One region of the Terrisporobacter hibernicus genome, then DNA from elsewhere that is predicted to be linked to it. Evidence: riboswitches for the same ligand, from Rfam matches in the RefSeq annotation. Region 1 holds a riboswitch; each other region holds the start of a gene.
What was found. Region 1 has a riboswitch for S-adenosylmethionine ahead of JW646_RS02475 (methionine ABC transporter ATP-binding protein). Riboswitches for the same ligand answer to the same signal wherever they lie in the genome.
Positions count from the first base shown of each region.

Region 2: linked by a shared signal. The riboswitch ahead of JW646_RS13840 (MetQ/NlpA family ABC transporter substrate-binding protein) and the one ahead of JW646_RS02475 (methionine ABC transporter ATP-binding protein) in region 1 are both predicted to bind S-adenosylmethionine.
Region 3: linked by a shared signal. The riboswitch ahead of JW646_RS04215 (ECF-type riboflavin transporter substrate-binding protein) and the one ahead of JW646_RS02475 (methionine ABC transporter ATP-binding protein) in region 1 are both predicted to bind S-adenosylmethionine.
Region 4: linked by a shared signal. The riboswitch ahead of JW646_RS05710 (Na+/H+ antiporter NhaC family protein) and the one ahead of JW646_RS02475 (methionine ABC transporter ATP-binding protein) in region 1 are both predicted to bind S-adenosylmethionine.

Region 1 is NZ_CP081135.1:500,173-508,391, forward strand. Features, by position in the region: gene JW646_RS02445 (DUF1002 domain-containing protein) at 1-273, shown strand, start outside; gene proC (pyrroline-5-carboxylate reductase) at 318-1,118, opposite strand; gene JW646_RS02455 (DNA-3-methyladenine glycosylase) at 1,155-1,766, opposite strand; gene JW646_RS02460 (Ppx/GppA phosphatase family protein) at 1,893-2,813, shown strand; gene JW646_RS02465 (MetQ/NlpA family ABC transporter substrate-binding protein) at 2,869-3,672, opposite strand; gene JW646_RS02470 (methionine ABC transporter permease) at 3,701-4,363, opposite strand; gene JW646_RS02475 (methionine ABC transporter ATP-binding protein) at 4,356-5,321, opposite strand; SAM riboswitch class I at 5,411-5,514, opposite strand; gene JW646_RS02480 (hypothetical protein) at 5,601-6,179, opposite strand; gene hydE ([FeFe] hydrogenase H-cluster radical SAM maturase HydE) at 6,782-7,840, shown strand; gene JW646_RS02490 (adenosylcobalamin-dependent ribonucleoside-diphosphate reductase) at 7,918-8,219, opposite strand, start outside.
Region 2 is NZ_CP081135.1:2,853,514-2,861,732, forward strand. Features, by position in the region: gene JW646_RS13825 (amino acid ABC transporter substrate-binding protein) at 117-902, shown strand; gene JW646_RS13830 (amino acid ABC transporter permease) at 943-1,554, shown strand; gene JW646_RS13835 (amino acid ABC transporter ATP-binding protein) at 1,573-2,205, shown strand; SAM riboswitch class I at 2,300-2,405, shown strand; gene JW646_RS13840 (MetQ/NlpA family ABC transporter substrate-binding protein) at 2,649-3,455, shown strand; gene JW646_RS13845 (PH domain-containing protein) at 3,606-4,229, shown strand; gene JW646_RS13850 (sensor domain-containing diguanylate cyclase/phosphohydrolase) at 4,306-6,102, opposite strand; gene yidA (sugar-phosphatase) at 6,235-7,053, opposite strand; gene adhE (bifunctional acetaldehyde-CoA/alcohol dehydrogenase) at 7,499-8,219, shown strand, end outside.
Region 3 is NZ_CP081135.1:859,083-867,301, reverse strand. Features, by position in the region: gene JW646_RS04225 (energy-coupling factor transporter transmembrane component T family protein) at 1-32, opposite strand, end outside; gene JW646_RS04220 (ABC transporter ATP-binding protein) at 25-1,728, opposite strand; gene JW646_RS04215 (ECF-type riboflavin transporter substrate-binding protein) at 1,822-2,370, opposite strand; SAM riboswitch class I at 2,481-2,580, opposite strand; gene JW646_RS04210 (DUF5050 domain-containing protein) at 2,740-3,822, shown strand; gene JW646_RS04205 (LCP family protein) at 3,883-4,920, opposite strand; gene JW646_RS04200 (S24/S26 family peptidase) at 5,142-5,621, shown strand; gene JW646_RS04195 (hypothetical protein) at 5,638-6,498, shown strand; gene JW646_RS04190 (PqqD family protein) at 6,769-7,029, shown strand; gene JW646_RS04185 (EAL domain-containing protein) at 7,279-8,219, shown strand, end outside.
Region 4 is NZ_CP081135.1:1,185,471-1,193,689, forward strand. Features, by position in the region: gene glmS (glutamine--fructose-6-phosphate transaminase (isomerizing)) at 116-1,942, opposite strand; gene JW646_RS05695 (CD3073 family putative ECF transporter S component) at 2,461-3,030, opposite strand; gene JW646_RS05700 (CD3072 family TudS-related putative desulfidase) at 3,136-3,678, opposite strand; gene JW646_RS05705 (undecaprenyl-diphosphate phosphatase) at 3,771-4,598, opposite strand; gene JW646_RS05710 (Na+/H+ antiporter NhaC family protein) at 4,845-6,164, opposite strand; SAM riboswitch class I at 6,267-6,373, opposite strand; gene JW646_RS05715 (flavodoxin domain-containing protein) at 6,477-7,466, opposite strand; gene JW646_RS05720 (C40 family peptidase) at 7,649-8,219, opposite strand, start outside.

The sequences.
Region 1 (8,219 bases):
CCTTCTAGTGAAGAAGTTGAAGGTTTCTTCCAAAAGATAATTAATTGGTTCTCAAATTTATTTAATAATGACTCTGATAAAAATAATAACAGTGAAGATGTAAATAAGGATAATACTCAAACACCATCAAAAGAAGAATCTACTAATAACAATGTAGAAAATAATACAGATAGTGCTGATAATAAACAAGATAACCAAAGCACTGATGATAATTCTATAAATGTTCAAACTGAAACTGAAGAACATTTTGATTCACAAAATACAAATCAATAAATTTCCATAAGAAAAACTCCCATTTTACAATGGGAGTTTTTATATTATTTGCTCATTTCTATACTTTTATTAATACAAGATTCAATAGCTTTCAATACAGCACCTCTAAATTTTTCTTCTTCAAGTACTTTTACAGCCTCTATAGTTGTTCCTCCTGGTGAACAAACCATATCCTTCAACTCTCCAGGATGTTTACCTGTATCTAAAACCATTTTTGCAGCTCCTAATACTCCTTGGGAAGCAAATGTATATGCCTTATCTCTTGGCATACCAGCACGAACTGCACCATCAGCTATTGCTTCTATAAACATAAAAGCATACGCAGTTGATGATCCACTAGCTCCTATGACTGCATGAATTAAATCTTCTTTTACTACTTCACTCTTTCCTAATGAATCAAATATTGATTTTACAAAACTTAATTCTTCTTCGCTTATATTTTTATTTGGAGATAAAGAAGTCATACCTTCTCCAACAAGGGAAGGAGTATTTGGCATTGTTCTTACTATTTTTTTATCATCTCCAATGATTTTTTCCATTGCTTCAATAGTCTTTCCTGCTGCTATTGTAATTATTATTTTATCATTTATTAAATCTTTTATTTCTTCTAATATTTCATCGTATATATCTGGCTTTACACCTATTACAATAAGATCTGAAAATTCTACTACTTCTTTAGAATCTTTAGTCACATTAACATTATAATCATTTTTTATTTTTCCAATTGTTCTATCACTTTTTGCAGAAGCAATAATATGATTGTTATCAATCATTTTAGAATTTAATATTCCTCCTAAAATTGCCCCTCCCATATTTCCTGCACCTATAAAGCCTATTTTTTTCATAATCTGTCCTCCTTTTTCATAATACTACTAATTATATCATTGCTTATTTATAACAGAAACATTTTTATTATTTTTAATGTAAAATCTCCATAGTTTGTCTTTATCTTCTTGTGCATAATCAATATTAATTCTTTTATCTTCCACAATTTCAAAATCATCATCTGTATTATCTTCAATATAAAGTTCACTTCCAAATATATGTTTCCCACTTAGACTTCTGTCAATATTTAACCCCTTACAAAGTTTACCTGGACCATTTGTCAAATTCTTTTTTTGATAATTAGTCAATTCACTATAAGGTTTCAAAAATCGATTATAAGATATTTCATCAAAATCATTTATAGGCTCAACCGCTCTAATCAAAACACATTCTGGTATGTTTTCTTTATTAGCTGAAAGGTTTAAGCAATTATACATACCATAAATTAAATAAACATAAATATGACCTCCACTTAAGTATAGAGGATCTGTTCTAGTACTTTTTCTATTTTTATAAGCATGGGCAGCTTTATCAATAGTTCCCATATAAGCTTCTGTCTCCACTATTTTAGTCACAATTTTTTTATTATCATACTCTCTAATTAAAAATTTATTTAAAAGATTCTTAGCTAAAGTTATTCCATTTTCATTGTAAAATTTTTTATCCAAATTACATCCTCCTTACTTAGGATTTTCTCTTTATTAAGATTAGTATAACTCTATTTTTTTCAATTATTGATGAAGTAATTATATTAAACTATAATTTATTTATAGACATATACAGGGGGGATTAAATTGAAAACTTTAGGAATAATTGATATTGGTTCTAATTCAATAAAATTAATAATTGTAGAGATAAATAATAATATACATAATGAAATCTTTCATAAGAAGTTCCAAACTAGATTGTCTGATTTCGTAGGAAGAGAAAATAAGGAATTATCCTCTGAAGGTATGAAGAACTTCTTTGGAATTATATTTACTTTTAAAAAATTCTGTGACGACTTTAATTGTGATGAAATAATTGCTGTAGCTACAGAGTCCCTTAGACAAATTAAAAACTCTATAGATATTATAAATGATATTTCTAATTCTTTAGACGTACGCATAAGAATATTATCTCCAAGTGAAGAATGTTACTATGGTTATGTTTCTTCTATTCCGCAAGATTTAAATAATTATGTTCACTTAGATATAGGAGGAGGTAGTGTGGAGATAGGATTAGTAAAAGATAAAATTCTTGTAAAAAGTGTTAGTATACCTATGGGTGCTTTAATAATTACAAATAACTTTCATATTAAAGATGGAATTTCCAATGAAGAAATAAGCCATATTAAAGAGTACATTTTTAATAAACTAAAAAATATTTTATGGATTAATGAGTGTAAAAATTTGCCTACAGTTATAATTGGTGGATCCATAAAAACCATAGGCAGAATTCATCAAAAGGAATACGATATTATGTCTAATATTCATGGTTATGAGCTAAATTATAATGATATAGAAATTCTTTTGAAAAAAATCAGTCCTATGTCTTTAGAAGAAATCGTCAGTACTACAGGCATATCCAAAAGTAGAGGAGATATTCTTTTAGGTGCCTTAATTATTTTAAGTAGCCTTACATCATATTTCCACTCAACCAAAATTATTATTAGCAAGTTTACAATAAGGGAAGGTATTATTAATGACTATGTGAAAAATAATTATTTATTTTAAACTAAAAAAGAAGGATATTAATCCTTCCTTTTTATTGAGATTCATATATTATAAATTAAAATGTTGGAACTATACTTCCTTTATATTTTTCATTTATAAAGGACTTAACTTCATCACTTGTTAATGCTTTTGTTAATACTTTTATTTTTTCACTATCTTTATTGTCTTCTCTACAAGCTAATATATTAGCATATGGTGAATCATTAGATTCTATTGCTAAAGCATCTTTAGTTGGATTTAAGTTAACATTTAAAGCAAAGTTAGTATTTATTACAGCAAAATCCACATCTTCTAACGTCGATGGTACTTGAGCAGCCTCAGTTTCTACTATTTTCACATTTTTAGGATTTTTAGTTATATCTTTTGCTGTTATTAATTCTTTATCAGCAACCTCAATAATACCGTTATCAGCTAATAATTGTAATGCTCTTGCTTCATTTGTTGCATCATTTGGTACAGATATTTTTGTCCCATTTTTTATGTTATCTAACTTATTGTGTTTTTTAGAATAAATTCCCATTGGCTCTATATGAACCTTCGCTGTATAAGTTAATTTTAGATCTTTTTCTTTATTCATTTGTTCTAAATAAGGAACATGTTGGAAGTAATTTGCATCAAGCTCTCCCTCTGATAAAGATGTATTTGGAAGCACATAATCATCAAACTCTACTACCTCTAGATTATATCCTTTTTCTTTTAATAGTGGTTTTACAACCTCTAAAATTTCTGTATGAGGTGCTGGTGACGCTCCTACTTTTATAGTTTTATCTTCTTCTTTACTAGACTTTGAGCATCCTACAAATAATGACGCTCCTATAACTCCTACTAGTGTTAATCCTAATAATTTTTTTAATTTCATTTTGAAATCCCCCTTGTATTTATAATTTTTATTTTAGTTTTTTATATGCACAGTCTCCTGCACTTTGTATTAGCTGTACCATTATAATAAGTGTGATTACAACATATATCATAACTGAAGTGTCGAATCTTTGATGTCCATATACTATAGCAACTTTTCCAAGTCCTCCTGCTCCTACAGTTCCTGCCATAGCAGTACATCCTAATATGGAAATTATTGATAAAGTAATTCCAGATACTATTGAGGGCATTGCCTCTTTTATCATAACTTTGAATATTATTTGTAAACTTGTAGCTCCAAAAGATTTTGCAGCTTCTATTAACCCTTCATCTACCTCATTTAATGCATTCTCAATTACTCTTGCAATAAATGGAGCAGCACCTATAGTAATAGGAACTATGGCTGCTGTTTCTCCAATAGACGTTCCCACAATAAATCTTGTGAAAGGAATTAATGCTATTAGTAAAATAATAAATGGAAAACTTCTAACCATGTTTACTATAAACCCCAAAATACTGTATATTACTTTATTTGGCTTAAGTCCTTTTGGCTTTGTAACCACTAATATTATGGCCATTATAAATCCTAAGATTGTAGCTACTACAGTAGGCACAATTATCATGTATAATGTTTGAAGCAAAGCATCTCCAAGTATTTCAGTTAAGTAAGTATATAAGCTTGTTTTATTCATTTATGATTTCCTCCCATCTAACTTTTTTCCAATTTAGATAATCTTTTATCTTTTCTCTATTATCATTATCCACATTTATAATTAATGACCCAAGTATATCTTCTCCGTATTTTTCTAACTTTCCACATATAATAGAGAAATTTATATCCAAATCTCTTGCCATGGAAGTTATTATGGAATCATTAGAAATTTCTTTTGGGAATATTATTCTTATATTAGTTCCCTTTGGCAGTACAATATTATCTTCTCCAACTAGTTTTTGTAAATTTTTAGAGTTTTTTAAAAATAATTCTTCTGTATCTCCTATTTCTAACACTTCTCCATTTTCCATAATAGCCACTCTAGAGCAAATTTGTTTTATTACTTCCATTTGGTGAGTAACCATAATTATTGTTATATTAAGTTTTTTGTTTATATCTTGTAATAAACTTAATATGGATTTTGTTGTGTTTGGATCTAGAGCTGAAGTGGCTTCGTCGCATAAAAGTACTTTTGGGTTTAGTGCTAAAGCTCTTGCTATGGCAACTCTTTGTTTTTGACCTCCACTTAGGTTTCTAGGTTTCATATTTTTCTTATCCTGAATTCCTACCAATGACAAAAGTTCATCTACTCTTTTGCTTATTTCATTTCTTGAATATTTAAAGCATTCTAGCGGAAGAGATACATTTTCAAATACTGTTTTTCTTTCCAATAGTGAAAAGTGTTGAAATATCATGCCCAAATCTTTTCTTAAAAACCTAAGCTCTCTTTCATCTAAATTTTTCACTTCTCTATCTTGTACTGTTATACTTCCATCCTCATAAGTTTCTAGTCTATTTATGCATCTTAGTAATGTGGATTTTCCTGCTCCACTATGGCCTATTATGCCAAATATCTCACCTTCTTTTATATGCATATTAATATCATTTAAAACTTTTGTTTTTCCATAATGTTTATTCACTTCACATATTCGTATCATATTATTTCCCCCTCAAAAGCCTCTTAATTTTGTCTAAAAATGGTATTAAAAAAAGCCTAAGTATAAACTTAGGCTAAATAACTAATTTATACTCATCTTTCAACTAAAAATAGTTGCAGGATTTAGCACCATGTACAAACGTACTGGTTGCCGGGTTTCATAGGGCCAGTCCCTCCACCTCTCTTGATAAGAGTCTTTTTAATTTTTATTATGTTATAAATATTAATCATTTTCTTTTCAAATGTCAATCATTTTTTTATTTTCATTAATAATTTTTTATTATTTAGCTTTTCTAGTGATTCCTAATTTTGTGTCCATATCTTTTAACATTTTTACGAAATTATTAGTAACATTTTCTCCAGCTCTTACTGTATCATCTACTAATTTAATAAATTCATCTTGTGTTTTATTATAATCATCTTTAGATATTTTATCTAATTTTGCTATTTTAGCATCTATATCTTTTATTGATTTTTCACCCTCAGCAATTAAACTTTCATTCATTTTCTTTAATTCTGCATCTTCAGTTTTTCCATCATTTTTTAATCCATCTACAAATGCTTGAATTTTTTCTTTGCTATCTTTGTAAGCAGCTTTTACATCATTTAAGTATTTTTCATTACCAGGATATTCTTTTTCTTTATAAGTGTTAGTTACTGTATTAACATCTGTATACATGTTATAGTCAGATAATGTTTCAAGGTTTTTGTCGTATAATCCTGTATAAGTGTTTAAATATGTCTTATCTGCTACCTCATCCTTAGTTTCATTGTTAGTGTTAGTATTAGTTTTGTTACTACAAGCCACTGCAGAACAAAGTAGAAGTAAAGATAAAGCTACGGTTACAATTTTTTTCATTTTTTTATCCTCCATTTTGAATTATGTCTTTAATTATTATTATCTCAATTTTTATTTTTTTTATTTGCAAATAAATATTTTCAAAAAATAACCACTATAAAATTAGGTAGTATTTGTAATATTTATTTTTATTCAAGGCTTTATAATTGTATTATTTTTTATAATTAAGTCTATTATTGTTTTTTCATCTAAATTTAATAGCTGATTTTTTAAATAATTATGGCTTTTTATTTATTTTCATATTATACTTTTTGTATATATGTTTTTAATCATTGTATTTAGAGATTTTCTTTAGATATAATTTAATAAAAATTTGCTACCTACCAGAAAAGTATTTACTGATCTGTAAGGAAATTAGTTTATATCAATACATAACTTTATTTACAAAAATACTAACTTTTCTTTCATTAGTTTAATTACTTTTGAGAAAAGTTTTTTTATTTTAAAGTTGTATTTTCTTAAATTATAAGTGGACCTTATTAGATTAAAATTGACTTTATTTTGCTTAAAATAATAGTTAGTTACGTACTTTTGTTGTCTCTTTTTTAATTAAAAATTCAGCATTATTTGTTGAGTTTATATGAAAATATTGGGAGGAAAATATGAATATAATAAAGTTAATTGACAAACTATATAATGAAAATTCACTAAGTAAAAGTGAGATCATCTATATACTTGATAATATTAAGAGTGATGAAATTGATTATTTATGTAAAAAAGCCTTAGCAACTAGAAAGAAGTTTTATGATAATAAGGTATATATGAGGGGTTTGATCGAATTTACAAACTACTGTAAAAATGATTGCTACTACTGCGGTATCAGATGTTCAAACAAGAATATTTCTAGGTATCGACTAGATTTAAAGCAAATTATAGAATGCGCAGATTTAGGATATAAATTAGGATATAGAACTTTTGTATTACAAGGCGGGGAAGACAATTATTTTACTGATGACAAAATTGTTGAAATTATAAAATCAATAAAAAATAAATATGATGATTGTGCTATAACCTTATCTATAGGCGAAAAATCATATGAGTCTTATAAAAAGTATTTTTTAGCTGGAGCTGATAGATATTTGTTACGACATGAAACTGCCACACAAGAACATTATAAAAAACTCCATCCCAAAAATTTAAGATTATCAAATAGAATTAATTGTCTAAGAAATTTAAAAGAAATTGGATATCAAGTTGGGGCAGGATTAATGGTTGATTCACCATACCAAACTAATGAAAATATAGCTGAAGATTTAATTTTTTTAAAAGATTTAAATCCAGAAATGGTTGGTATTGGCCCTTTTATCCCTCATCAGGATACTATTTTTAAAGATGAACCTACAGGCTCTCTTGAAAAATCGATTATTGTTTTAGCTCTTACGAGACTTTTGCTTCCATCTGTTCTTTTACCTGCAACTACAGCCCTTGGAACTATTGATCCAAAAGGACGTGAAGCAGGTTTAAATGCTGGATGTAATGTGGTTATGCCAAATCTTTCACCTACAGATGTTCGTTCAAAATATACTTTATATGATAATAAAATTTGCATAGGCGATGAAGCCGCCGAATGTAGAAATTGCATAGAACAAAGAATAAATAGGGCTGGTTTTGTATTAGACACATCTAGAGGAGATAATATAAACTGTATTAGTCCCTTATAAGTTTAAAATACTTTAAACTTTTCATTTTGAATAAATAAGAAAAAACAGTTGTTATACAAGTAACAACTGTTTTTTCTTTAGTTACATTTACTATAACCACATTGAAGGCATATTGTACAACCACCTGTTGGAATAATAGATTCATTTTTGCACTCTGGGCAAATAAATTTTTCATGACCCTCTTCAGTATGGTGTTCATCAAACTTTTCTATTTTTTCTTCTTTTTTCTTTTTATCCTTTTCAGCTTTTTTATCATTTAATAATACACCACTTCTTTCACAACCATCTCTGTATATTGTTATTCCTTTAAGCTTACTTTCCCAAGCAGACATATAAATATTATAAACGTCTTCTACTGTAGCTTCATAAGGTAAATTTA
Region 2 (8,219 bases), 1.7 Mb from region 1:
CTTGTATCTATGGTGGAGTATATATTACAAATATTAACCACATAGGTATTAGCCTATGTGGTTTTTTTATTGCAATAATTAACAAATAAAAATTAAATTATTAGGAGGAGAAAGAAATGAAAAAGATACTAAAGAAATTAACAATGGGATTAGCAGTTTTAGTAATTATGATAGGGGTAGTAGGGTGTAATAAAAAAAATGTAGATTTAAATAATAATGAAATAGTAATAGGGTATGATAATACATATTTTCCTATGGGATATTTAGATGACAATGGAAAGACAGTAGGCTTTGATGTGGATTTAGCAACAGAAACTTTTAAGAGACTAAATGTGAATGTAAAATTTCAAAGTATAGACTGGTCGATGAAAGAAACTGAATTAAACTCAGGAAACATAGATGCCATATGGAATGGCTATTCTTTGACTCAGGAGAGAAAAGAAAAAGTTACTTATACAGATGCATATATGAAAAATAGTCAGCTTATAGTAACTCTAAAAGATTCACCAATTAAAAATAAAGAAGATTTAAAAGGTAAAATAATAGGAACTCAACAAGGATCTGCTGGACAAGAAGCTTTAGAAAAAGATACAAAAGTATTAAAAAGTTTAGATGGTTCACCAGTTTTACATGATACTTTCGACAAAGTTTTTAGGGATTTGGAAGCAGGACGAATAAATGCAATAGTTGGAGATGAAACTTTAGTTAAATATTATATAAGTAAAAAAGGTGAAGAAAAGTATAAAATATTAGATGATAATTTCGGAACTGAAGATTATGTTGTTGCATTTAGAAAAGATGATACTGAGCTTAGAGACAAGGTAAATAAGACAATAAAAGAAATGAAAAAAGATAAAACTTTTGATGAAATTTATAAAAAATGGTTTGGAAAAGCTGATTAAGGTATGAAAATTAAGGAAAAAACAAGGAGGAAATTTTACAATGCTAGAAGGATTAAAAATTACATTATCAGTGTTTTTCATAACCTTGATAATATCAGTACCACTTGGAATTATGATAGCTTTTTTAAGATTATCTAAAAATAAAATAATAAGCCAAATGGCAAATTTATATATATTAATTATGAGAGGAACACCTTTATTATTACAACTTGTATTTGTATTTTTCGGTCTTCCTTTAATGGGAATAATATTTGACAGATTTGATGCAGTAATCCTAGCATTTTCATTAAACTATGCAGCTTACTTTGCTGAAATATTTAGAGGTGGAATTCAATCTATAGACAAGGGTCAATATGAAGGTGCTTTTGTACTAGGATTTAGTAAATTTGAAATGTACAGAAAAATAATTTTTCCACAAGTCATAAAAAGAGTGTTACCTGCCATGTCTAATGAAGTAATAACTTTAATTAAAGACACTGCTATAGTTTATGTAATAGGGTTAAATGATATATTGAGAATCGCTCAAATATCACAAAATCAACAGGCAAGTATAGTTCCTTTAATAGAGGCTGGAGCAGTGTATTTAGTTTTAATTGGAATTTTGACAATTATGTTTAAAAAAATAGAAAACAAGTATGCGTATTATAGATAAAAAGATGGGAGAAAAATTATGTTACAAGTAAAAAATTTAAATAAATCCTTTGGAAATAATAAAGTACTAAATAATATAAATTTTGAAGTAAATAGTGGTGAAGTATGCGTACTTTTGGGAAAATCAGGTGTAGGGAAAACTACAATTCTTAGATGTATAAATGGTCTTGAAGATTTTGATCATGGAGAAATAATATTAGATAATTGTGTAATGAGAGATAAAAGTCATATATTAAAAAATAGAAATAAAACAGGAATGGTATTTCAAAATTTTAATTTATTTCCACATATGTCTGTTTTAGAAAATATAATATCAGCTCCAGTAAATGTTTTGAAAAAGCCTAAGGAAAATGCAATAAAAGATGCAAAAGAAATTTTGAAAATGGTAGATTTAGAGGAAAAAATAAATTCTTATCCTTATGAATTATCTGGAGGACAATGTCAAAGAGTTGCCATAGCAAGAGCCTGTGCATTAACACCAAAAGTACTTTGTTTTGACGAACCAACATCAGCATTAGATGTGGATTCAATAAAAAAAGTTTCAAAAATAATAAAAAATTTAAAGTCAAAAGGCATGGCAATCTTGATAATAACTCATGATATAGGATTTGCTAATAATATTAAAGATAAAATAATAAAAATAGGAGACTAATATAAAAAATAAATAAAAATATAAAAAATAAATTATATAATTTACTTTGAAAAAGAATGGTGTTACTATAATTATCAAATTAAAAAATAAATATCTCTTATCTAGAGTGGTGGAGGGACTGGCCCTATGAAACCCGGCAACCAGTATATTTTTATATACATGGTGCTAAATCCTGCAGTATATTTGCTGAAAGATAAGTATAAATTCGTTATTAAAACTTGAGTTTATACTCAAGTTTTTTTTATTTACTAGAAAAATACATTAGTTTTGAATTTATACAAAATTTATAAAAAAGAGAATATAAACAATGCAAATCTTAAGCAGCATAGTTGTCTTAATTGGTAACGAAAATATTTCGTTGGCGACATGAAGTGTAGTGCCCACCCAGTGACTTAATTAAAGCAGATTTTTATTTTATTACAAATTTAAGGGGGAACATTATTATGAAATTAAAAAGATTATTAAACTTAGCACTAAGTGCACTACTATGTGCATCCTTAGTTGGATGCTCGAATTCATCACCTGAATCTAAAGAGGATAAAACAATTAAAGTAGGGGCTACATTAGTTCCTGGTGGAGAATTATTAGAAGAGTTAAAACCACTTATAGAAGAAAAAGGGTATAAGTTGGAGGTTTTAACATTTAATGATTATGTACTACCTAATGAATCATTAAATAATGGAGAAATAGATGCAAATTTATTTCAACACAAACCATATTTAGATGAGGCGGTAAAGAGCAAGGGCTATAAAATAATGGCAGGATCTAAATTATATGTTTGTCCAGGAGTGTTATATTCTAAGAAAATAAACTCTATTGATGAATTTAAAAGCGAAGATAAGATTGCAATAAGTGATAATGCTGCTTCAGCATCAAAATCTTTAAGATATTTGGAGGGTGAAGGATTAATAGCTCTAAAAAAAGGTGATATAGTTGGAGTCAAGGATATTACTAAAAATCCGAAAAATTTAGAATTTGTTCAACTAGATGTTGCACAAATTCCTCCAGCATTAGAAGATGTTACAGCTGGATTTGTTGATACAACTTACGCCATACCTGCAGGTCTTAGTGCAAAGAAAGACGGAATTTATACAGCACCTATAAATGATGAATATGCTAATTTACTTGCATATAGAATCGAAGACAAGAATAGGGAAAAAATAAAAGTGCTTGAAGAAGTTCTTACATCTGATAAATGCAGAGAACTTATAGAATCTAAATATAATGGAATTGTAATACCTGTATTTTAAAGTAAACATAGTTATATAAATGATATATATAATAATACATTTTCATGAAATCTGCTCCAGAATTAATTTTAAAATTATCATGATTGAATAGAAATCCTAAAATGATATAATATATAAATGTAGTAAAAATCAAATAATTTGGAGGACAATATGGCAGGAAATATATTTGGAAAAATGGCAGCAGATACATTAGGTCTATCTGATATAGGAAAGATAATAGATCCAAAGGACTTTAACAAAGTTGATGGAGATGATTATATAATGAACGAAGATGGGGAGAAAATCTACTTTGTTATAAAATCAAAATCAGATGAGTATGTATTTACAAATAGAGGATTAATACATGTGGATGGTGCATCTGCTGTAAGTAAAAAAAGAGTAGTAAAAAGACATGAGTTTCGTAGTGAAAATGTTCACTCGGTAACACTAGAAACAGCAGGAACAGTAGATTTAGATGTTGAAATAAAATTTAGTTTTGCAGATAATTATTTCAGTATAGATGTTGATAAAAAACAAATAGAACAATTAAAAGATTTATATAAAGCTTTATTTGAGATTGGCAAAATACAGCATAAAAATAGACAGTCATATGAATATGGAATGAAAAGCCTAGACATGGCAAATGATGCTGTAAGTAGGTCTCGTATGGAGGGGAATACTGCCAATATGATAGAAGAAATTACTAAGTTTAATTTTAGCTGGATGAGCGATATAAGAGAAAATTACAATAATAAAGATTTTGGATATGTTTTTGAAAAATATATAAATAATTAATTAATAAATAAAATCTAAAGAATTAGAAGTAATCTAAAAATACTATAGAATACAATTTAAAAATGATATAGGGGAATTATTCCTCTATATCATTAATATATTCTATGAAATAATGTACTAAAGTAGGATCAAATTGTGTTCCAGCGCACCTTTGTAGCTCTTTTATAGCCTCATTTTTACTCTTTGTATTTTTATAAGGTCTATTGTTAGTCATCACATCAAAAGAATCAGCAATATTAATTATTCTAGATACTAAAGGTATTTCATCTCCTTTTAGACCGAGAGGATACCCTTTGCCATCCCATCTTTCATGATGTGTAAGAACACACTTTGCAACAGTATACAGTTCGCTAGAGGCATTTATAATTCGATATCCTTTTTCTGTATGAGTTTTCATTATTTCGAATTCTTCATTAGTAAGGGAACCTGGTTTTAGTAATATATCTTCAGAAATCCCTATTTTGCCAATATCATGTAGTCTAGCTACCAGAATTAATTCATCTAATTCTGAAATTTTAAAGTTTAACTTTTGTCCTAAAGCTAAAGCATATTTAGTTACTCTTTTGGCATGTTCATTAGTTTCTAAGTTTTTTTCTTCTAAACTTTTTAGTAAAGAATCCATAATAGAGCTTTTAATGCTTTTATTATCTAATAATTTATGACGATAAACCTTTTCTTCAGCCTTATTTATGCAATCATAGATATTATCATCAACCTCATGCTTAACTACAGCTCCCAAAGAAATGCTAAGTTGCATATATTTGTAATCATATTTTTTGCAATCATTTAAAATTTGTTTTATTAATTTATCACATTTTAATTCATCAGCATTAGGAACAAGAATTATAAACTCATCTCCACCCCATCTAAAAACATATCCGCTTTCGCTACAAGAGGATTTTAAAACATTAGAAATGCTTCTCAATAAATTATCTCCTTCTAAATGACCCAGGGTATCATTAATTAATTTTAATCCATTAACATCTCCCATTATTATACCTAAAGGATGATAATTTGCTTTATTAAGTTTTTTTATTTTTTCTTCAAAACTATTTCTGTTATAAAGATCAGTAAGGGCATCTATTTCACTTAAATATCTTAGCTTATCTTCTAATGTTTTATGTTGAGTTATATCCCTTGATATTCCAACTATACCACGGATATTTCCATATTCATCAATTATGGGTGTTTTTATGCTTTCCTCAGTTATAATATGACCGTCAGCGTGTTTATAACAATTCTCAAAACTAATTGGTTTTTTAGTTTTTAAAATTTTTTTGTCTTGTTTATAAAAGTTCATGGCTCTTTGTTTGTTATACATTAAATCTAGGTCAGTTTTTTCTAGTAGACCATCATCATCTAATAAGTTACAATTGTGAAAATTTTTAAAGTTATTTAAAAACGCCTTATTATAACCTAGATATTTAGAATGTTCATCCTTGTAAAAAATTGCCTCAGGGAGTGTATCTATAATAGTTCTTAAAATATTCTTTTGATGTATTAATTCTAAGTGTTTTTGTTTTTTTTCATTTATATCGATAACTATGCCTGCAACACCTTGTGTTTCTTGTTTTTTATCAAGAATAGGAAATATATAAGTTCTAAAGTATAAACCTTTAATAAGTACTTCAGAAATAGTTACTTTTTTTGTTATCAATGTGTTTTTTAGTTGTTCATTATAAGTGTCAGACTTTTCTTTAGAAAATACATCAACAGTTTTTTTCCCAATGACATCACATGCTTTTACGTTATATAAATTTTCATAATGATCATTTATAAAAATTATTTTTGTATCAATGTCTTGTATCCATACAGGATAAGGTATATTTTCTAAAAATAATTTATATATGTCTGTAGAATTATTATACTCCATTACATAGGCTCCTTTTGAGTGTATTTTGGAAAATTATAACAATGAATATTTTACAATTATTTTATAGTTATGTCTACAAATACTATATAAAAAGGAACTACTAAAATTTATATAGAGTAGTTCCTTTTAAAATTATCTTTCTTCTAGTATGAATTTATTTATAACATGAGCAACTCCATCTTCATCATTTGAAAGAGTAATATAATCTGCTAAGTCTTTTATTTCTCCTGTAGCATTTCCCATGGCAACTCCAAGTCCTGCATATTCTATCATATGTTTATCATTTTCTGCATCTCCAACACAGATGATTTCATCTTTCTTTATACCAAGCTCTTGAGCAAGAAGTGAAATACCATTACCTTTATTGGCATTTGGATTTAAAAATTCTAAAAATGAAGGAGTACTCCTTACTATAGTATATTTTTCGTAGTATTCTTTAGGAATTTTTTTTATACATTCATCTAATATTTCTGGATGATCTACCATCATAAACTTAGACATGGCAATATCTTTTGGAGCTTCATCTAATGTAGTAACATTTAAATGAACTCCGGTAAGGTGGCATTCAAATACCGTATAATCACTGATATCTTTATTAAAAGTATAAATAGTTTTAGTGTCATAAAAATGGCTTCTAGACCCAACTTCCAGGCTTAGATTGTATAAATCTACTAAGTCTTCATATTTTAGTGTTAAGTGAGATACTGGATTTTCAGTAAAAGTATCTTGAACTAAAGCTCCGTTGAAAGTAGCAGCATAATCTCCCTCTTCTTTAAGGCTTAATTCATCTATGAATTTTTCAACACCTTTTAGTGGCCTGCCAGTGCATAAAACTACTTTAACGCCTTTTTCTTTTGCTTTTTTTATAGACTTTTTTACACCTTCTGTAAGTTGGTGTGAACTATTGATTAAAGTTCCATCAATATCTAATGCAATTAATTTGTAATTCATAAATCCTCCTGTTGAATATTAAAAATGTAAATTATCTTTAAATAACTATATTAATAAACTTACATATTAATAGTTTTTGATAATATTAATTATTGAAATTTATTAGTAGTAATTTTCAAGGACAATATATAGTTTAAAAGTTTTTATAAGTAAATTCAATAAAAACTCATTGGAATAAAATTTATTGTTAAAAAATAAACTATATAAAAAATTGATTTTGTAATATGACTCATTTTTGCTTATAAAAATAACTAATTAAAAAGTTAGTAGATAAGCTGTTCTAAGGGGGGTTATATATGTGAATTTAATTTTATATATTAATTTGATAAAAATTTAACAAATGTATTGACAGATTAAATAAGATAATTTAATATAAAAGTATGAAAAGTTGTTAAAAATATAACAAGGTTTATTAACATTATAATTATACAGGGGGAGTTTCCAAATGAGTAAAGAAACAAAAAAAGTTAAAGTTGTGAACCAAGAGGTAAATGTTGAAAGTATGATTAATGAATTAGTGGAAAAAGCAACTATAGCTAAAGAAGCTATGTTAAAGTTAGATCAAGAAGCAGTAGATAAGATAGTAGCAGCTATGGCAAAAGCTGGACTTGATAAACATATAGAACTTGCTCAATTTGCAGTAAATGAAACAGGAAGAGGAATATTTGAAGATAAGGTAACAAAAAATATTTTTGCTACAGAATATATATATAACAGTATAAAATACAAAAAAACAGTTGGAGTAATAGAAGAAAACGATGAAGAAGGATATATGATGGTGGCTGAACCGATAGGTGTAGTAGCTGGGGTAACTCCTGTTACAAATCCAACTTCAACAACAATGTTTAAAACTTTAATATCTATGAAAGGCAGAAATCCAATAATATTTAGTTTCCATCCGTCAGCTCAAAAATGTTCTGCTGAAGCAGCTAGAATATTAAGAGATGCAGCGATAGAAGCAGGAGCTCCAGAAAACTGCGTACAATGGATAGAGGTACCATCATTAGAAGCATCAAGCGCATTAATGAAGCATAATGGAGTATCATTAATACTTGCAACAGGAGGACCGGGAATGGTTAAATCTGCTTACTCTGCAGGAAAACCAGCACTTGGAGTTGGAGCCGGAAACGTACCTTGTTTCATAGAAAAATCTGCTGATATAAAAC
Region 3 (8,219 bases), 360 kb from region 1:
CCCTCAATATAAAGAGTTTGGGCTCTACTCATTGTTTTTCACCTGTCTTTCATAATCTATAAAGAATTGTACAAAATCATTTGTATTTTTCACATCAATAGCTTTTGCCAAAGTTGATAAGGAGGTTTCTTTTAAGTTTCCTTGTTTTATAATATTTTCATCAGTTAAAATGTATGATGGCTTATTATCTGCTATTTTTTTACCATTAGATAGTACTATGGCTCTGTCACAATATTCTAGAGTTAACTGCATATCGTGAGTTATAAGGATTATGGAAATTCCTTTCTTTGCCAATGATTTTACAAATTCCATAAATTCTGTGTAGTGTTTGTGGTCTTGTCCAGCAGTTGGTTCGTCAAGAATTATAACATCTGGATTTATTGCCAATATGGAAGCTATAGTTACCCTTTTCTTTTGGCCATAGCTAAGAGCTGTCACAGGCCAATTTCTATAAGGATATAAGCCACATATTTTTAACACTTCTTCAACCTTTGTATCAATCTCTTCCTTAGAATATCCTCTACATTTTAATCCTAGTCCAACTTCATCTTTTATCATATGTTGAGATATCATTTGATTTGGGTTTTGCATGACATATCCTATAGAAGAGCCTCTTTTCTTTATACTCCAAGAGTCTATACATTCATTATTTAAACATATACTGCCTTCTTTGTATTTTAAAATTCCTGTTATAAGTCTACATAAAGTTGATTTTCCTGCACCGTTATTCCCAAGAACAGCTAATATCTCACCTTTCTTAAGAGAAAAGGAAATGTCTTCTAAAGTATTCTTATCTTTGTTATGAGAAAAAGTTAAATTATTTACCTCAAGGATTTTTTCTTCATTATTATTGTTATTTATAGAAGTACTATTATAGTTATTTATAAACCAATTATTTATATTTTCCTTAGATTCTTCATCTAAATTATTAAAGTCTCTTAAATTATTTATATTTTCCAAATTGCAATTTGCATATTTCATAGCTGATACGTAAAGAGGTTCTCTAAGTCCTCTTTTTTCCAATAAATCTGATTTTAAAATTTCATCAGGTGTACCAATAGCTTTAACTTCACCTTTGTCTATAATAATAACCTTGTCAAAAGGCTGTTCTAGAACATCTTCTATTCTATGTTCAACTATTATAATAGTTTTATTTGTTTTTTTATGAATGTCAGTTATTAATTGCATAATTTCTTTTCCAGAAGCAGGATCTAGATTTGCTAAAGGCTCGTCAAAAAGTAAGACATTTGCATCACTTCCAAGAACTCCAGCCAAAGAAACTCTTTGTTTTTGACCACCAGATAACTGGTAAGGACTTTGATTAATAAAATCAACCATATTTACTAATTCCAGTGCATTTATAACTTTAACTTTCATTTCCTTAACTGGTATGGCATCATTTTCAAAAGCGAATGCCACATCTTCACCAACACAAAGACCTACAAACTGAGAGTCTTGGTCTTGCATGATTGTACCGATTTTTTTGCTTATATCTGATAAACTTTCTTCATAAGGTTTAATATTGTCTATTTGGATTGAACCTTCCATTTCACCATTGTATGAAAAAGGAATAAGCCCGTTTAAACAATGAGAAAGAGTAGATTTTCCAGAACCACTGGGCCCTACAATCAAGACTTTTTCACCTTTATTTATAGTAATATTTATATCCTTTAAAGTTTTATCAACTACATTATTATATTTAAAACTAAAGTTTTTAAAACTTATCATATAATTCTCCTTTCGCTATTTTAAGCAAGGTCGTTGCCCAAAGTGGTAACGAGGGCATCTCGTTGGCGCCATAGTTGTTTAAAGATTGAGACTTTAGTCCTCAATCTTTAAACAACTATTTTTTTTATTTGCCTTAATAAAACCTAATATAGTTGGAACACCAACGCCTAAAAATACTATTGCATTTGTAAATATGGCAAGAACTGCTTGAATTTTCATTTTGTCTAAAGGTTCTCCCATAACAACTACATCAAAACCTGCAGCAAATATAAATGCTAAAATAATACCGATTATACCTGTAATTACAAGATATGAAACATGGAACTTGTTGCATAATCCATCTTTTATACTAAACTTCTTGCATTTGAAAACTAGTCCCATAAAAAGACCCATAATACCAGAGCTTGCAACCCAGCCCCACCAGATTCCCCATCCGGCAATCATATCAGTTAACATATGTCCTAAAAATCCCATGGAAAATCCAACTAATGGACCAAATAGAGCAGAGAATATAGCAAGTAAAGCTATGGCAGGTTTTAATTGTGTGTTAGGTCCTATGGGTATTCCCACAAATCCTAAGGCTCCATAAAGAGCAGCAGCAACACCGATTGTTACTATTGTTTTTGTATCTATTTTGATCATATTACTCTTTTTTCTCCATTCATTTCTTTATATTTATAATTTATTAATGAACTTTTATAGAAAAATACATGAAAAAATCTCTTTCTGATAAGAAAGAGATTATATGCCTAATCTTATCTTCCAGAATTCTTCTGTAGGAATTAGCACCTTTGTCCTAAGACCGGTTGCTGGGTTTCGTAGGGCCAGTCCCTCCACCTCTCTTGATAAGCACTATTAAATTTATATGAGTTCCACAAAATATTCTATAAAATCAGTCGAAATTTGTCAAGTTAAATAATTTACAAAATAATTACAGTTATAAAAAAATATGGAGAATAATGAAATTTTAAAGTATATTAATATTAGTTTGAGAAAGAGTGGAGGATATATATGAGTAAATTAAAAAAGTTTTTATCTACTATATTAATAGTAGGTGTAGTAATTACCTGTGGCTTTACCAAAAGTGTTGAGGGTGCCTCGGTATATGGTAACAGTAATTCAAATATTAGCAATGGAGGGTATGCTGTTGCAAATGGAAGCTACTCTTATATAAGAAGTAGTAAAACATATAAAGAAACTAAAGGTGCAAATTATTACTATATTTATAGAACTTATAAAAATGGAAGCACAAAAAAACAAATAGTAAATAATGCAGCAGAAGAACCATACATAAATGTAGTTGGAAATTATATGTATTATGTAGGAGTATATGACTCTGGTAAGAGTTATGGTATTTATAGAGTTAAAACTGACGGTACTGGAAAAACAAAATTAATAAGCAATTATGGATACAATTCAATTATAGTAAAGGATAATTATTTATACTATGTGAAAGAAAGTATAAATAGTAGTAATGATGAAGTAGCGTCTTTATGTCGTTACAACTTATCAACTAAAAAAACTGTTTCAACTTTATATACTACAACAACTAGATATATAGATGATATGTCATTATCTGGAGACTATATCTATATAGTAGCAACGGGATCTAATAATTCTATGGTATACAAAATAAACACAAAAACTAAAACAAGAACAACTGTTTATAAATATGAATCCGGCACAAAAGAAGAATCATACATAGATGATATGGTTTACTATAAAGGAAACATTTATTACACAGTATATAATGACAAAGATCCTTATAATGAAAATGACGATACATGTCAAGTGTATAAGGTGTCTTCAACTGGGAAAAATAACAAACTTTTATCAAAATATTTTACAACAAGTATAAATTTATACAATGATAAGATGTATTATATTAATACAAATGACAGCATATGTTCAATGAACTTAGATGGAAGTAGTAGAAAAACTATAAAAAAAGCAAGTGAAAATCAATGGCATCATGTAATTAATATTGCAAATAGCAGGATGTATTTTGGAACAATAGCATTTGATCAATATAATGGACTTAGTCACTCTATATATAGAACCACTTTATCAGGTAGTTCTATGACTAAAATGTAGAATATAAAAAATACTGTAGTATAAGAAATTAAATCTTTACTACAGTATTTTTGTTATAAGTTAATAATTAAGTTGTATATTACTATTATCTTTTAAATATTCGTTTTTATCCATATCAACATCTTTATTTATGAAGTCTTGTAGAACTTTTCTTGAGTTTAAATCGTATAACCAAACCCAACCAGCGTTTTTGTACTTACCACCTTTTACGTGAACCTCATCAATTACTGGGAACTGTCCTTGTTTTATAGTCAAAGGTTTAAAGTTATATGCTGTAAATGCTATATCTATTAAATCTTTTGGTGTAAGATTTGTAGATACATATGGAAGTAATGTATTTAATAAATTAGGATACTGGCTAAATTCTTTCTCTTTCATAGTATCTATAATTGATAACATAACTTGTCTTTGTCTCTCATCTCTATTTATAGCACTGTCAGTAATTCTTACTCTAGTATAAGCAATAGCTTGATAACCATTCAGTACTTGTTTTCCTGTATGAGTTATAAGTTTCATTTCACCCTTATTAGCATAAGTACATTGATCATATGAAGGAACTATATATTTGTTAGTTATATCAACTTCATGTTGTTTAACGTCTACTTCTACTCCACCTAATAAAAATACAATATTCATTAAATTATCAAAATCAACTTGAATAAATTTATCTAATTTTATTTGGAAATTTTCCTCTATAGTTTGGAATAGCAACTTTTCTTTGCCCCAAAAATAAGCTGCATTTAATTTTCCTTTCCCTTTACCTGGAATATCAACATAAGTATCACGAGCCAGAGATGTTAGTTTAATATTTTTGTTGTTAGCATCAATAGTGGCAATCATCATACAGTCAGAACGATAAGCAAGCTCTTTCTCCCTACCATCAGTACCTAATAATAATATGTTTGTTACACCATCTACAGTTTCATACTTTGACTTATAAGCATCTTCAACTTTAGTACTTGTAGTATTTAACTTACTATAGAAATGATAAAAAGTGAATAATGGAATAGTTATTAATAATGCTAATAATATAATTACCACTTTTGTAAATTTAAATTTTTTGTTTTTTCCCGTCAAAAAATCCCCTCCGTTTTTCATTTAATCAAAATTCATAATTATATTATAACAAATATTGTAAATTTACACACTATAACGTAAAAACTATACATATTTATATAGTAATTTAATATAGATTAGCTATTTTATTTGTACCATAAGATAAGAGCTTAAAATATAAGAAGTAAGTTGATTATTTTGTTTGAAAAACTTACTAATATAAGATACAATAAAATTATTATATGTAAAATAAGGGGAATATAATGGATAACTATGTACATACTTGCAAAGATGGCAAAGAAATAGTACCTATTATGGAAGAAATAATAAAAAATGGGGGACAGTGTAAACTAAGAGTGACAGGATATTCTATGATACCTATATTAAAACACCTTCGTGACAGTGTAATATTAACATCGTCAAGAAATAGACCTATTGAAAAAGGTGAAATTGTATTTATAAGAAGGAACACAGGACAATTTGTTCTTCATAGAGTATATAAAATAATAGATGACAACACATTTGTTATGAATGGAGATGCACAACAGTGGTTAGAAGTTGTAAAAAATGATCAAGTTATAGGAGTTTGCTCTAAAATTATAAGGGATAATAGAGAAATTTCCTGTGACAACTGGAAATATAAAAGTATAATAAAAATATGGCAGTTTTTTAGACCGATTAGGAATTATATTTTTAAAATTAATAATATAATGAAAAGGATTATTAGAACAGAAGGTAAATAAGGAGAGGGTATATTAAATGAAGAAGGTATTAATGATTATAATATCTGTTATCTTAATATGTCTAATAGGTTTAGGCATCATAGGTTACTATGTGGAAAAAGATAAGGCAGCTGAGAAAACAAATGTGAAAACTGAAGAAAAAACAGAGGAAACTACTAAAGGGGAAAAACTAATAGTTGATTTAGATAAAATTGATATTAATAAAATAGAAGGATATACCCCTGGTGAAGACTTAGTAAGCCAGGATAATACAAATAATAACTTTGAACAAGAAAATAGTGAAACTATAACTGTGGGAGGAATTAATCTTCCATATTCTATTCCTAATAAAAATATGGAAATCCTAAGTATAGGACAATATTCTGGTAAGTTTGTTGAAGATGGTAGTGATACTGATAAGGAAAATGTTTTAGCCATAATAGTAAAAAATACATCTAAAGAAGTTATAGATTATGGTGAAATCAATATGAAAATAATGGGTAAAACTAGTACTATAAAATTTAAAATTACAAACTTAAAACCAGGAGTATGTACACTTGCAATGGAATCAAGTGGTAAGATAGAATTTAATCCAGATGATAAATATATATACATGAGTTCGAAAAACAATATGATAGATGAGTTACCTACTATGGAGTCTCAAGTAGCTTTAACTACTGAAAATAAAAAAATCACAGTGGAAAACTTAAGTGGTGAAAACTTAAATACAGTTTATGTATATTACAAAACTATTTCTCCAGGTGGATGTTATTTGGGCGGAATTACTTATCGTGCTAAATTTGAAAATGTTGAAAGCGGAAAAAGTGTAAGTTCTAATACTATACACTTTTCCAATGAAAATTGTGAAATTTTAAAAGTTGAATCAGTAAAAGAATAATATTATAAATTAATTAAAAGTAGTCGCAAAATACGACTACTTTCTTTATATTGTTATAAAAATAACCAATAAATAGCAAATATAAATAAATAATTTGAAAAGTATTACTTTATTTTGTAAAGCAATTCATTAGAAAATCCATGTCCAATTGTTGACATTAAAGGAATACTAAAGTAAAATTTAAGTGATGGTAATTTTTCATCTTGGTTTATATTTAGTAGGTTAGCATATACTAAAATGATGAAAATTTTAAAACAAGGGGGAGGAATCATGGAAGTTAAAAAAGATTTCAATCTGCGTAAAATGGGTGGAGAATATATTCTTATGCCCAAAAACACATCACAAAGAGGTTACAATGGACTAATTAGTTTGAATGAAGTTGAAGCCTTGGTTTGGAAAAATTTAGAAGAATGCAAAAGTGAAGAGGATATACTTTCCTTAATTACTAACACATATATGGTTAAAAAATCAGACGCCAAAAAAGATTTGGGGGACTTTTTGGAACAATTGGAAGCAGCAGACATAATATAAATTAGTTAGATAATAAATAACATATATAACAAAAAAGATAGAGTGATAACTCTATCTTTTTTTATATTAAAAAACTAAATATATAGATACTTGTAAGACTTTACTATAATACAGAAAAATGAGAAAATTTTGTATTTTAAATTATAAACATATAAAAAAATATTATTAATACTATGATAAACAATTAATAAATATTATACTTTAAGTGTAGATAAAGAAAGATTTATGGGAGGAGGGGAAAACTTTTAGGTGAAAACATCTTATAAGTCAATAATACTAATAGGTATTATATTCATATTAATAGGAATTTATTTTTATAATAGATGTAATAATTTAAATGATAAAAAGGACTCAAAAATTATAAAAGTTGGAGTCTATGAGTATGAACCTTGTTATTATATTAATAAAAATCAAAAAGTAAATGGATATTATGATGATGTAATTAAAATAATAAATAAATATGATGAATATACATATGAATATGAAATTTCCTCATTTGCAAAAACAATGGAAAAGTTAGAATGTGGAAAAGTGGATATTGTTGTTGGTTTAAATAAAACTGAAGATAGAATGGATAAAATTGTGTACTCAGATAATTCTATAGGTGTTGAGCGATATGGAATATTTTCTAATGATAGTAACATCATGTATGCAGATTTGGAAAATATGGGGGATTTAAAATTAGGAATAGTTAAAAATGGAAATAATGGACAGTTCATTAAAAATTTATTTGAATATAGAAATATTAAGCTAAATACTATTGAATTTTATGAACAGGCAGATTTGATAAGTTCCTTTAAAAAAAGTGATGTTGATCTTTCTATACAACCAATAAATAAACAAAATTATGGCAAATTAGTATATGAGTTTTCTACAGGACCTGTATACATAGGAGCTAGTAAAGGAAATAAAGATATTATTGTTCATATTAATGAAGTTGTAGAAAATAATAAAGAAGATATTTTAAGGGGTTTTCAAAAATCTTATGATAAATATTTTAAATTAAAAAATAATAGGAAGATATCTATGCATATCAAATCAACTATACTTATTGTATCCATAATGCTTATCTTAACGAATATTAGAAAAATAAGATCAATAAATATACAAAGAAAAATAAAATATAGAATTAAAAATAATAGATATATACTTTATTATCAGTCAATATTTGACCCTAATATTGAAGAGAT
Region 4 (8,219 bases), 690 kb from region 1:
AACTATTCCCAAATATTGGCTGATACATGTAGTTTCTTTACAATTAAAAAAGGTATTGAATCTTAATGCTAAAAACATCTCAATACAATACCTTTTATTCTTTTAAATTCTATTTTTATTCAACTGTAACTGACTTAGCTAAGTTTCTAGGCTTATCTATGTCACACCCTCTCATTTGGGCTACATGATATGAAAGTAGCTGCATTGGTACAACAGCTGTTATACTTGCAAACATATCATCAACTTCTGGTATATATATTACTCTATCAGCTGATTTTTCTACTTCTTTGTTATGCTCTTTAGCTATTGCTATAACTTTAGCTCCTCTAGCTTTAACTTCTTGCATATTTGATAACATCTTTTCAAATAACTGTTCTTGAGTAGCTAAGACTAAAACAGGAGTTCCTTCTTCTATTAAAGCTATTGTTCCATGTTTTAATTCTCCAGCAGCAAAAGCCTCAGCATGCATATAAGATATTTCTTTTATTTTTAAAGAACCTTCCATAGCTAGTGCATAGTCAATTCCTCTACCTAAATAGAACATATCATTTTTATCTTTTATTTCAGTCGCTATTTCTTTTATTAATTCGTCACTTTGTAATACTTTTTCAACTTGTGATGGCATCTCTTTTAATTTATCTATCATTTTAAAGTATTCTTCTTCACTTATAGTTCCTTTTGTCATAGCTAAATTTAATGCTATCATATAAAATGCTGTTAATTGTGTTGTATAAGCTTTTGTAGATGCAACTGCTATTTCTGGCCCTGCCCATGTGTAGAATATATCATCAGACTCCCTAGCTATCGATGAACCAACAACGTTAGTTATTGATAATACTCTAGCACCTTTTGACTTAGCATCTCTAAGTGCTGCTAAAGTATCAGCTGTTTCTCCTGATTGACTTACTATTATTATTAAAGTATTTTCATCTACAAATGGATCACTATATCTAAATTCAGAAGCTATATCAGCTATAACTGGTATTTTAGCAAATTTTTCTATAGCATTTTTTCCAACAAGTCCTGCATGATAAGCAGTACCACAAGCTACTATATAAACTTTGTTTATTTTATCTAAATCTTCTTTAGTTATTTTTATATCGTCTAGTTTTATCTTTCCATCTTCGTCTAATCTTCTAAGAAGTGTATCTTCTACACCTTTTGGTTGTTCGTAGATTTCTTTTGCCATGAAGCTATCAAATCCACCTTTAGATGCTGCTTCCACATCCCAAGTTATTTCACTTACTTCTTTTTCTACTACTTCTTTCTTTTCATTTAAAACAGTTATTTTATTTCCTTCTATATGAACGAATTCACCATTTTCTAAGAAGTAAACATTTCTTGTATATTTTAATATTGCAGGTATATCAGATGCTACCATGTTTTCATCTTCACCTAAACCTACAACTAATGGACTGTCTTTTCTAACTGCAACTAGTTCATTTACATTGTCAGCACATACTACACCTAGAGCATATGCTCCTCTGAATCTTTCAGTTGCTTTATATACTGCTTCTAAAAGATTTCCTTCATAGTATTTACTTACCATGTGAGCTACTATTTCTGTATCTGTTTGAGATAAGAATTTAACTCCTTCAGATTCTAATTCAGCTTTTAATTCAAGGTAGTTTTCTATTATACCATTGTGAACAACAGCTATAGTTCTATCCATATTGTAATGAGGATGTGAGTTTACATCTGATGGTTCTCCATGAGTTGCCCATCTTGTATGCCCTATTCCTAAATGTCCATCAATAGGATTTTTTTGCAAGTCTTCAGCAAGTATTGCAAGTCTTCCTTTGAACTTTCTTATTTCTAATTCGTCACCAGTATTTACGGCAACACCTGCAGAGTCATATCCTCTGTACTCTAATTTTGACAGACCTTCTATTAAAACTTCTGTTGCCTGTCTTTTTCCTAAATATCCAACTATTCCACACATATTATGTGTTCTCCTAAAAATATTATTTTATATATTTTTAGAGTTAGGTCATGAAAAAGCTTACTTTGGTTTTCCTTTGTCCACAGAATCACTTCTATGATTTGAGAAAACCTTAACGATGGTAAACACACCGCAGAGCATCCGCCGAAAAATCGATTAACTCTGTCCTCGTCAACTTAACCCCCAATACTACTAATAAAAATTATATTATTGTTAAGTTCTGGCGCTTAATATTTATATTTGACCTTACTCTTAGTTAAACTAATTTTAAAATAGATTTTTTTAAAATTAAATTAACTATATTATTTTATAAGTACGATACTAATATATAATAAAGGCTATGTCAATCTATATAAATAATCCTGCTCATCATATTTTTTTATCACTTTGCATAATTCCTTCATTTTACTTTATCTCAAGCCATATCTTATATATATAATTAATTTTATTTTTTAATTAGAAGCATACAAAAAAATCGCCTAAAATATTTTTAGACGATTAATATCCTTTTTTATTTATTATTTGCTTCCTACATAATCTTTCATAGAATTTTTAATTGTATATGGTAAATATCTAATTATTAATACTGCTAATAAGCATGTACCTACTTTATCAATTAAATTATTACCTACTTTTGCAATAAATGATGCTGCAAATATACTACTACCACTACTTCTTAACCACATAACAATTACATCAGATGCTGTGCCTGTCAAACCTCCGTAAATCGCAACCCCTATTGGAGTCCCTATTAATGGACAGACTATACTAAGAATTAATCCTGTTATAAATGCAGTTACATATGTAAATTTAAATCTTTTTGCTACAAATCCTACTATTAGAGCCACTGCAACATTGACTAATAAGAATGGAATATCTTTTATACTATACATAAATCCTGTTATTATATTTGTTAATGCTCCTACTATTACACCAGGAATTGGTCCCATAAGTGCTGCAGTTATAACTGTTCCTAGTGTATCCAAATAGAATGGCAACTTAAGTGCACTTGTAGCTATTCCAAGTACTATATTAACTGCTATTGCTAAGCCACAAAAAGTTATCATTCTTGACTTATTACTATTCATGATATCATCTCCCTTTTATTATATTTCAGTTGAATTATATCATGATTTTATTGAAGTTCAAGAGAATCGATATCATATATATAAAAATACAATATTGCTTATTAATTATAATTTTTTTAAATGAATAACTTCATCTTTTAATGTTCTAATTGGTATTTTTATATTATGAGCATCCAATAATTTTTTTAATTCTTCTATAAATATGCCTGATTCATTTTCTAAAGATATACTTTCTATTTTTTTATTTAATGATGCACATCCTCCAAGCTCCCCTCCATAATTACCTTTGCAAGTAAAATTATATCCACAACTAGGGCTGCCATCTATGGCAACAATACCCATTATTTCAAATTTTTCTTTATTTGTATAATACTCTATTAATTGTTCTATTATAGGCTTTAATAGATTATTACAATGACTTTTAAAAAATGGATTATCAAATTGACTTTTTTCATGTCCCCAACGTTTTGAACCATACATTGTAAACTCTGGACATGGTAATTGTAATAACTCTATATCTTTTGTTAAAACTTCATTTAATAATTTTTTTCTCAAATTATTTTCTTCGTTAATTTCTTTGATATTATATCCTTCAACTTTTGATGCTCTATTTAAAATACAATGTGTTACAGCTAAAATTCTTTTCATAATTACTCCTTATTTTATCTATCAATTATTATATATTAAAAAGCCATGGCAATTTATTTTTACCATAGCTTTATCTAAAATTCTAAATTATTTTACATCATAAAGAAAAAGTATGCTAATAAAATAATACCAAGGATTATTCTATACCATCCAAATACTTTAAAGTCATGTTTTTTAATATATCCCATAAGGAATTTGATTGCCCAAACAGATACTACAAATGATACTACAGTACCAGCACCTAATACAATTAATTCAAAACTCGTAAATGCAAATCCAAATTTTAATAGCTTAAGTAAACTTGCACCAAACATTACTGGTATAGCTAAAAAGAATGTAAACTCTGCTGCTATTTCTCTTGATACACCTATTAATAATGCTCCCACTATTGTTGCCCCTGAACGAGATGTCCCTGGAAAAACTGCGGCTATTAATTGGAATAATCCTATGATTATAGCCATTTTATATGTAAGTTGATTCATGTTTGTAACTTTAGGTCTTGTACCTTTGTTATGATTTTCAACTACTATAAATAAAATACCAAATATGATAAGCATAGTAGCTACTGTTTGGAAATTATAAAATAGCGCATTTATTTGATCATCCCATAGTAATCCAATTACTGCTGCAGGAATACAAGCAATTACTATTTTAATCCACATAATAATTATGTCTTTTTGTACAAATGGTTTTCTATCAAATTTAAAAGGAAAAATCTTTTTCCAATATAAAATTACAACAGCCATTATGGCACCAAGCTGTATAACTACAAAGAACATTTCTTTGAAAGCTGGCGACATACCTAATTGTAGAAATTCATCAACTAATATCATATGGCCTGTACTACTTACTGGAAGCCACTCTGTAATTCCTTCAATAATTCCCAATATGATGGCTTTAAATATTTCTATCCATTCCATGTTTTCACCTCATTTATATTTTCTTTATTTGAATAAAAAAAATCCTAATTAATATTAGGTCCTTTTCTAGTATACCATATAAAGTATGACTTAGCCTCATAATTTTATACTTACCATTTTGTAATAAATTCACAAAATAGTAAGTATAAAAATTTAATTACTTTAAAATATCCTCTAAAACTACCCTTATTTAAAAAAAGTTATCTAAAATATTTCAGATAACTTTTTTCCTATATTAGGTAGTTTCTATGCTATTTTTTCTGAATTTCCTTTGTTACTTTTAAGTCTCGGAAGACCAAATCCTATAGCAACTATACCACACACAAACATTAATATTGGATAGTGTAAGTAACCAATTATTGCAAATGGTGATATACCAGCCAAACCTGCTGCTGTTAATAGTTGGGCTCCATAAGGAATTATACCTTGCCATACTGAAGAAAATATATCCAATATACTAGCTGATTTTTTTGAATCTATTTCATATTCATCTGCTATATCTTTAGCTATTGGTCCAGCCATTACTATGGCTATAGTGTTATTTGCAGTACATAAATCTACAATACTAACTAATGCTGCTATTCCAAATTCAGCACCTTTTTTATTTTTAATTTTACTTTGTATAAAATCAAGTACAAAATCAATTCCTCCATTAAACTTAATAAGTTCAACCATTCCTCCAACTACTACAGATATCATACAAAGTTCAAACATTCCCGCCATTCCTTCAGATACAGCTGTTATTACTCCAAATAAATCTAATGATCCTGTTATTATGCCTATTGTTCCTGCAAATATTACTCCTCCACCAAGAAGTAAAAATACATTTGCTCCAAGAATGGCACCAATAAGTACAAATAAATATGGTAAAACTTTTAATAATTCATAATCATACGCTTCATTTGATACGCTTACATATCCTCTACTCATTACAGTTAACAATATTATGGTTACTATTGCTGCTGGCAGCACTATTAAGAAGTTTACTTTAAACTTATCTCTCATTTCACAACCTTGAGTTCTAGTTGCTGCAATTGTTGTATCAGATATCATTGATAAGTTATCACCAAACATCGCACCACCTACGACTGCACCTAAAACTAAAGCTACTGGTATTCCAGTTTTTGAAGCGACTGCTACACCTATTGGTCCTATTGCAGCTATTGTCCCTACTGATGTTCCCATAGATATTGATATAAAACATCCTATAACAAATAATCCTGTAACTAATAAGTTAGCTGGTACTACTGATAAACCTAAATTTACTACTGAATCAGCTCCACCCATGGCTTTTGATACACCACTGAAAGCACCAGCAAATAAGAATATTATAAGCATTAAAATAATATCTTTATTTCCTCCACCTTTACAAAATACGTCTATCTTCTTGTTAAAATCAACTTCTCTATTAAATAAAAATGCTACTGCTGTTGAAATTATAAAAGCTACTAAAGTAGGCATTTTATAAAAATTTCCACTTATAACTCCACTTCCAATAAATAAAACCAAAAATATAACTAGTGGCAATAATGCCAATGCACTACCTTTTTGTCTTTCCTTACTCATAATTATTCTCCCTTCCTTATAATACTTACTATCAGTTTAAATTTTATTTTCCATACTAAAAAAAGCTTGAGAATAATCTCAAGCTTTTATAAACTATGTTATTCCTCATCTTTCAGCCTTCGCTGCAGGATTTAGCACCTTTTTATATATAAATATATATCGGTTGCCGGGTATCATAGGGCCTGTCCCTCCACCACTCTTGATAAGTAAGTAAATATTTATTTTTATTAATTAATATAATACTAGAGTATTTTTTATCTACTGTCAACTTTTTATTATTAAAAAATTCTAATATATCATATTAAGCACAAACTATTTCTCAGGTATATAAATTTGTTTTGAGTCAAATCCTAAATTTTTAAATTTAGAATATAAAAATTCATACTTACTTGGTACAATTTTTATTACATTCATATCAAAAGGTAATTTTGATATATTTTCTACCTTAAGATCTTTTCTACTAAGTACATCTATATATTCATCACACCAAGGTTTTATAATTTTCGCTTCTCCACTTATTTGCAATCCACATAAATTGTTCATACTTTTATAATCTTCATATACACAAAGAGATATTTTATTGTTTTTTGAAAGTCCTATAAACTTTAAACCGCCTTCACTAATTATATAAATATTTCCATCATAATACTCATATTCTAAAGGTGTCGCTCTTACAAAGTCTCCATATCCAGTAGCAAGTGTACATGTGTTTTTATTTATAAGAAAAGCTTCAATTTCTTTTTTGGTTATATTAACCGGAGGTATAAACTTAGGTGTATTAAAATATTCCCTTAAGTCTTTACCCAATTCCAAGGCTTTTTTCTCATCATATTCACCTAAGTCACCAAATGGTATCCCCACTTTGGAACAAAATGACTTTATCTTTTCCTTATCATCAGTATTAAGCTTATTTATAAACATTTCACCCTTTATAAACTCGCAAAAAATATTTTCATTATTTACAATTTTTTTCAATTTAGCAATTTCATTTAATCCATCTGGTTTATTTAGTCCTATACATACTAAGGCTACTCTTTTCTTACTAAAGTCTATTTTGTTTTCTTCTATATATTTCAAAATTTTTTCGCAACTATTTTGTCCATACAAAGAAAACACTAAGACAATGTTAGAATAATACTTAATATCACTTGGTGCATCAATAATGTCAAAAGATTTTGCTGGGCCTAATATTGGACATACAGTATTTGCAATAACCTTTCCTGTTCCATACTTACTTTCATATAAAATAAGAGTAACATTCATTTTATCCACCTCTTCATAATAAATCTTATTATTTGACATTTATTTTTTAGGAATAGTTTTCACATCTTCCTTTCTTCTATTGTTACACTTTTTATGACCCCTGTCTATCAAATGAGTAAATAGCTTATATTTTTATGATTTTTATATTTTTTTTAATAATAAAAAAAGGAATTATTAAGATTTACTTAATAATTCCAATATGTACTTTTTCTTTTCGATGATTATAAAACTCTTCTTGCATTTACATAAGTATTTACATAGTACGAACTATTCATATCGTTTATAACAACTTTTCCTTGCCCAGATGCAGCATGAATTAATTGTCCATTTCCTATGTAGATACCAACGTGAGTAACCCCACCATTATTTGAACCAACAGTATCAAAGAATACTAAATCTCCAGCTTTTAAATTACTTCTACTTACATAAGTTCCATAGTGACTTTGTAAAGATGATGTTCTTGGTAATGTTATTCCAGCAGCATTTTTAAATACATAGTATGTAAACCCTGAACAGTCGAATCCACTAGGTCCTTGAGCACCCCATACATAAGGCTTTCCTAATAATTTTTTTGCATAAGAAATTACCTTACTTGCTGAAGTACTAGTTGATGTATTAGAATCTGAAGAACCTCCAGAAGATGGTTTTGTGCTAGTTAGATATGTACTAGACACATATCCTGTTATACTTCCACTAGTTATTTTTGACCATCCATTGTTAGTTGATTTTACAGTTACTTTTGTTCCATGATTTAATGTAGTAATTACTGAGTAGCTTGTTCCTGCTCCTCTT